Regions from separate parts of the Flavobacterium sp. 140616W15 genome, predicted to be linked through region 2. Evidence: riboswitches for the same ligand, from Rfam matches in the RefSeq annotation. Region 2 holds a riboswitch; each other region holds the start of a gene.
The links. Region 2 has a riboswitch for cobalamin ahead of EAG11_RS13110 (TonB-dependent siderophore receptor). Riboswitches for the same ligand answer to the same signal wherever they lie in the genome.

Region 1 (2,336 bases), 1.7 Mb from region 2:
TTCTTTAATGATAAAAACAGAAACACTTCTCAAAAAGGAGGTCAAATAACTTATGCTCATCATATTACTTTATCGGAATATAATAATCAGTTTCTTTCATTCGGACTCTCTTATAAATTTACTAATTTCAATATTGATGCATCTGATATTATCACATCAGATCCAAGTGTTCAATCTTATAATGTGAATAATTCAAACTTTGATTTAAGCTTTTTGTATCGTTTAGAAAATTTTTTTATCAGTTTTAATGCTGCAAATATTTTAGATAAGTCAATAAAGCCAACGATTTTAAAAGAGCCTACAAATATTAGAAATTACTATTTATATACTGGTTTTCTTTTGAAAAATAAATTTACTTCTATAGAATACGAACCTTCTATTTTGTATCAATTGTACGAAAGTGATGGACGTTCCAGTCTTGATCTTAATCTTAAAATTCGAAAAATGACTGGCAATAATTATATTTGGGCAGGTATAAGCGCAAGACTATTAGCCGATCAGTCGTTTAAACCTAACTCTATTGCGCCCCTAGTGGGATTTAGACAAAATAGATTTTATGCCGCTTACTCATTTAATATTAGCCTGAATCAACTTCAAAATCATAATTCGGGTACCCATATGATAACTGTTGGATTTGATTTTAGTAACAGGGTAAGCAATTGTAAATGTGTAAATTAAACAAAAACAATAGCATAAAAAAGATATTAGTCCTTTTCAGCATTCTATTTGTATACACTCAATCAAATAATAGTCACAGGTCTATTTTTATGATTACACAAACACAAATCTCTTTTGTTTTATTTTTTGATATCTAAATTCATAAAAAAATAAATTATTCCAATTTAAAAAACGCTTTACTGAAATAATCCCAATCTAACTATATCTAATGCGTTCAAAAGCCATGAGAATACTAGTTTGGTAATTTTGCTTAAAATTGTTTCTATTTATATTTTCTATACATTTGCCGCAATCTGGTGCGCCATAAAAAGCACTTAATAGGGAATTCGGTGAGAATCCGAAACAGACCCGCTGCTGTATGCTCCACATAGAAGTTTTTGAAAAATATATCCACTGTTATTTAATGGGAAGGATTTCAAAAATGGAGTAAGTCAGAAGACCTGCCAGATAATATAATGTTTGACGCTTTCGTGGAATAAAGCTAAGGACAATGCTGGTTTTGTGTGCTTAAATGCGGGCAGTACCATCATTCCTCTGTATTTCCATAAGCGTTGTAATTATTTGCTTTTTTATTCAAATAAATCACAATTAAATATGGAAAAAAATCCTTCTAAAATTTTAAAATTGACTTTTCTATCGATTCTATTGCTAGGTTTTATAGCATGTGATTCTGATAAAGATGAAAATCAGGAAATTATAAATCCTACTGAAGTACTCACAGGATCATACACTGTGAACCGCTTTAATGTTCTTAACATTGTTCCGAATCTGCCTAGCCATTCAAAACTTACATGGAGTATTAATGATTCTATAATTTCTCAGAGTTCGCAGTTGGATTTCATTAGCCCTTATTTAAAGAACTATCCTTTGACTTTGAAAGTAGAAACCAATGGAGTTGTAAATACATATACTTCTGCAATCAATGTAACAAAAGAACCTGTGAATTATAGCAAATACATCTCAAATGTATTCGATTTCCGTCCTGCAGTTGGTCAGTTTACTAACGAGATTCCAGAATATTCACCCGGAAATACAGAAGCAAACCTGATTAATACAGCCAAAAAAGCCCTTGTTGGATCAAAAGCAAGCATGATTTCACTAGGTGGATTTGGAGGTTACGTCGTATTTGGTTTTGATCATACAATTCCGAATATGGATGGAAGAGATTTTAAAATTTTAGGGAATGCCTTTTGGGGAAGTGAAGCCAATGAAGCGCGCTCAGGATCTTGCGAACCTGGGATTATTCTAGTAGCTTATGATAAAAATAAAAATGGAAAACCTGATGCAGATGAATGGTATGAGATTGCAGGAAGTGAATATTTTAAAAATACTACAGTAAATAATTATACCATTACTTATTTTAAACCTGATGCTAACAAACCACCAGTTGCTGGAGATGAATTTTGGCAAACTAACATAGAATATATTAAATGGCAAGATAATCTTGGGAATTCTGGTTATAAAACACAAAGTGCATTTCATGCTCAAAGTTATTATCCACTATGGATCTCTGAGGGTTCATATAGTTTAACAGGCACAAAAATCGAGAACAATTTTTACGATCAGAGCGGTACTGGAAACTATTGGGTTGGTAAATCATTTGACTTTGGATATGCTGATAATGCACCAAATAATGATGAAGGATCTAATATTGATAT
Region 2 (2,336 bases):
CAATTACTTTCAGAACTAGTAACAACAGAAATAATTACAAACCAGAAATCAACATTCACAATTTTATTATTATTTATTGCAGGACATTCTATTAGTCGTTTGGTGGCTATAAGCATTGTATTTACTCATGAATATTCTCGTGAAGATGCTTCAAGCAAAAGTAAACCAATCGCTAAAAGTTTTAGCTGGAAAGAAGTTGTAGGCTCTTTCTTTTTTGGTTTATTACCTCTTTTAGTTCTTTCTTATTTTCAGTACCAAATACTGTTGGTCATACTCCCAGTCTTTCTTGCTCGTTATTTCTTAGCTCGTTATTTCCAAAAATGGATTGATGGTTATACAGGAGATTGCCTAGGTGCCACACAACAAGTTTGCGAAGTTATTTTTTACTTAAGTGTTATAGCAATATGGAAATTTATTTAGTTCGCCATACCGAAACTGTTTGCGAAAAAGGAATTTGTTACGGTCAAACCGATGTAGATATTGCTGAACCTTACGATTTGATTTTTGATAACATCGCAAAGCAATTGCCTGGTGATGCAATCTTATATTCTAGTCCATTGAAACGTTGTGCATTACTTGCTAAACATATCCAAAAAGAAACCAAAATTTCAAACTACCAAGAAGACAAACGCTTGATGGAAATGAATTTTGGCGATTGGGAAATGAAAAATTGGAATGAAATTGCTCAAGAAGATTTAAATCCGTGGATGGAAGATTTCGTAAATATTCGAGTTCCAAACGGAGAATCTTTTATTGATTTACATCAAAGGGTAACTCATTTTATAGAAAACGAAATACTTATCAAAAAACCATCAAAGGCAATTATAATTACACATGCTGGAGTTATTCGAAGCATTTTATGTCTTTTGAATTCACTTCCTTTAAAAGATGCTTTTCAAAACAAAGTCGATTTTGGACAGGTTATAAAAATTACAATATAAAACTATAAACGAAACCTTCGATTTACATTCTGGGTTAAAGTCTAAACAAAATTGATTTTTAAGCATTTTTAACTTTATATTTGTAGCCACATTAAGGTTGTGCCATATTTATTAGACACATTAAAAGGGAATCAAGTAATTGAAGTTTGAAATTATCAAAATCAACATTCGTAAATCTTGAGCTGTACCCGCAACTGTAAACTTAGTTCCGAAAGGAATGCTTGTTGTTAACTACAAAACCACTGTTTTAAAACGGGAAGGAAAACAACAAGACGTAAGCCAGGAGACCTGCCTTTGTTAACAAATATCGAACTCTCGGGAAAAAGAGTTTAGAAATTATGACATTACAAAAGTTATACATCTGTCTTTCACTCTTAGCTTGCCAATTTATTTTGGCACAAAATGATTCTATAACAAAATTAAAAGAAGTTATAGTTTCAGATACTAACCTCAAGAAATACTCAGACTCACAATCGGTTCAATTACTTAATGATTCTATTATTAATAAAAACCAAGCATCCTTAACATCTCTTTTAAATTATAACACTGTTATTTACTTTAAGGAAAATGGACTAGGAATGACTTCTGCACCTTCTTTTAGAGGAACGACAGGCGCCCAAACTGCAGTTATTTGGAACGGAATAAACATCAATTCTCAATTTTTAGGTCAAGCAGATTTTAATACAATTGGAACTAGAGATTTCAACTCTATTGCTGTAAAAGCCGGAGGAGGAAGTGTATTATATGGAAGTGGCGCAATAGGCGGAAGTATTCACTTAAATAATGACATACGTTTTAAAAAGGATTTTTCTAACCATTTGTTTCTCAGTGGAGGCAGTTATGATACTTATAGCACAAATTATCGTGCTAACGTTTCGTCCGACAAATACAGCATTCAAGTTAATATTTCCAGAAATAGTTCTGATAATGATTTTAAATACCCTGGAACTACTGATCAAAAAAACATTAATGGTGCATACTATAACACGAGTATGAATACAACATTTGGTTATAAAATAGACTCTAAAAACTCCTTGAAATTATATAGTCAGTTTTATGATGCAGAGCGTCATTTTTCTTTGACTTCTCCAAACGCTACCAAAACAAAATATAATGACTTTAACACTCGTAATCTTTTAGAATGGGAGAATACATTTAATCGGTTTACTTCTAAATTAAGGATGGCACATATTGGAGAATCTTATAAATATTTCCCAAGTATTACCTCCGATTTTTATACTTATGGAAAAGTTGAAACTTCTATTATAAAATATGATTTAGCTTTTGATGTAAATGACAAGATTAAACTGAATTCTATCATTGATTATAATCGTAATAAAGGATATGGCTCTAGTATAAATAATGTAAAAAGGCAAGTTGGTTCTGCTAGTTTAT
Region 3 (2,336 bases), 1.4 Mb from region 2:
GATTTGCGTGGGCAAATACGACGTAGTGTTTTTTTTGAGTAAATAATCTATTGTAATACTGCTTTATAACAGTGTAGTTGTTTCAATAGACGCCTCTATAATTGAATTAATAATGGACAAAGTAAGCGGGTCTTGTTCTCCTGAAAAGAAAGTATCTAATACTTCCTGAAAAATAGGATTACTATTTTCTACCAAAGTAAAAAGCGTCATCGAAGATCTCAATTTTCTAGCTTCTAATTCTCCTAGAATTGATTCAGCAGATTTCATTTTAAAAGTTAGTATTAACTCAGAAATCTCGATAAGATGTTTTCCTAGGATGGGATGCGCGACAAATTCAGCCGCTTCATTTAAATCTAGAATAGCATAGTATTTAGAAGTATCGCTAGTACCTAATCCTGCAATTTGAGGGAAGATAAACCACATCCAGTGGGTTTCTTTTTGCCCTTTTTTATTTCAGAAAGAGCAGTAAGATACAGATGGTTTTGTGCTTCTAAAAAGCGGATTAAATCTTTGTTTGTGTTTGGCATTATAATGTCTTGTTGGGTAAAAAAAGAGTGCAAAAATACTTAAAAATATAGGTAATTCCAAATCAAAGATACAGGTAATGTGTGTTTTATGACAAAGTAGTGTAATATCTTACTTTAATTACAGTATAAAATAACTTCAATTCTTAGTAACAATTTAACAGCAAAATAGGAGGGATTATAGCCTTATATTATCCCTTTATAATGCCATATATGCATTCACTATTTGAATTAAGAAACACAAGAAGCTTATTGTTTTAGCTAATTATAGATATGACATTATTTTTGATGATTTTATTGCAAAAATTATAATTTTATTAAATAACAATTATTTTTTATGAAGTATAGTTATATCTTTGCTTAAAATTTTGGTCTATTTTTTCTTATAATTTAAGTTAAAATAGTTAAAAGGGAATCAGGTGTAAATCCTGAACAGGCCCGCTACTGTAAGTTCTATATAAGTCTTTAAACGTTACTAATGTCACTGTTTGCTCAAGCAAATGGGAAGGCAGTTTTAAGGATAGAATAAGTCAGGAGACCTGCCAAAATCACATAGTTTAAAACTTTCGAGGAACAAAGTTGAAGAACAAGAAATTCACCCTATTATTCTATAATGGGCTTTTTTTCTTATGCTTCTGCATTATTATACCCCGATAAGTTTTTATAATTTATTTAGTGATGTATAATAAAAACAAAGTCCCTTTATTCGTTTTAACGTTATTTACTCCATTTTTGCTTTACTCTCAAGCATCTAATGATAGTATTCGTAAATTAAAAGAAGTAATTCTAAAAACTAAGCCTTATCAAGAAGTAATTCCTGTGCAAAGTCTTTCTGGAAAATTACTAGAAAACTTAGCTAGTCATAATGTTGCAGATGCACTACGCTATTTTGCAGGAACTCAAATTAAAGATTATGGAGGACTTGGAGGACTTAAAACTGTAGATGTCCGTAATATGGGAACACACCACGTAGGTGTTTTTTATGACGGCATACAACTAGGAAATGCACAAAACGGAGTCACTGATTTGGGTAAATACTCCTTAGATGACATGGAATCTCTTACCATGTACAACGGTCAAAAAAGCGAAATTTTTCAGTCAGCAAAAGACTTTGCAGCGGCTTCTACTATTTATTTAAGAACCAAACGGCCTGTTTTTGAAAATGGAAAAAAAACAAATCTATTGGTTCGATTTAAAACCATGTCTATAAATTATTTCAACCCGTCTTTTAGATGGGAACAAAAATTAAGTGACAAAGTAAGTATGAGCGTGAGTTCTGAATATATAAAATCTAATGGTGAATACAAATTTAGATACAAAAGAAACAATCAGGACGGTTCCGTAGCCTACGATACCACAGCCACAAGACATAATAGTGATATAGAAGCACTACGATTTGAATCAGGTCTTTACGGAAAAATGAAGAATGGATCTTGGGACGCTAAAGTATATTATTACGATTCGGATAGGGGAGCACCAGGAGCAATTGTCGAAAATAAGTTTTCTGATGGTTTTAGACAATATGATAAAAATTTCTTCGCACAAACCTCACTAATTAAAGATTTTTCGAAAAAATACAAATTTCAGGCTAAGGCAAAATATGCTTATGATTATACGCATTATGTTGCCAGAGATACTACGAATATATTAGGCGAAACAGTAACCGAAGGAGCACAATCGGACGATAGTTATTATCAGCAGGAAATATACTTCTCAGCTGTAAATATGTACAACATATTACCCACATGGGATGTTTCGTTATCTACCGATTTTCAATACAATAAACTTAATGCTACGAGAAAAGGCATACAG

Region 1: it holds a riboswitch for cobalamin, as region 2 does, so the genes downstream of both, EAG11_RS05945 (cell surface protein) here and EAG11_RS13110 (TonB-dependent siderophore receptor) in region 2, are expected to answer to the same signal.
Region 3: it holds a riboswitch for cobalamin, as region 2 does, so the genes downstream of both, EAG11_RS06990 (TonB-dependent receptor) here and EAG11_RS13110 (TonB-dependent siderophore receptor) in region 2, are expected to answer to the same signal.

What each region holds. Positions count from the first base shown of each region.
Region 1 covers NZ_CP033068.1:1,370,012-1,372,347, reverse strand. Annotated here, with positions in the region: gene EAG11_RS05950 (type IX secretion system membrane protein PorP/SprF) at 1-678, shown strand, start outside; cobalamin riboswitch at 956-1,141, shown strand; gene EAG11_RS05945 (cell surface protein) at 1,273-2,336, shown strand, end outside.
Region 2 covers NZ_CP033068.1:3,041,218-3,043,553, forward strand. Annotated here, with positions in the region: gene EAG11_RS13100 (adenosylcobinamide-GDP ribazoletransferase) at 1-420, shown strand, start outside; gene cobC (alpha-ribazole phosphatase) at 405-941, shown strand; cobalamin riboswitch at 1,019-1,252, shown strand; gene EAG11_RS13110 (TonB-dependent siderophore receptor) at 1,280-2,336, shown strand, end outside.
Region 3 covers NZ_CP033068.1:1,635,121-1,637,456, reverse strand. Annotated here, with positions in the region: gene EAG11_RS06995 (DUF1810 domain-containing protein) at 64-423, opposite strand; cobalamin riboswitch at 877-1,086, shown strand; gene EAG11_RS06990 (TonB-dependent receptor) at 1,203-2,336, shown strand, end outside.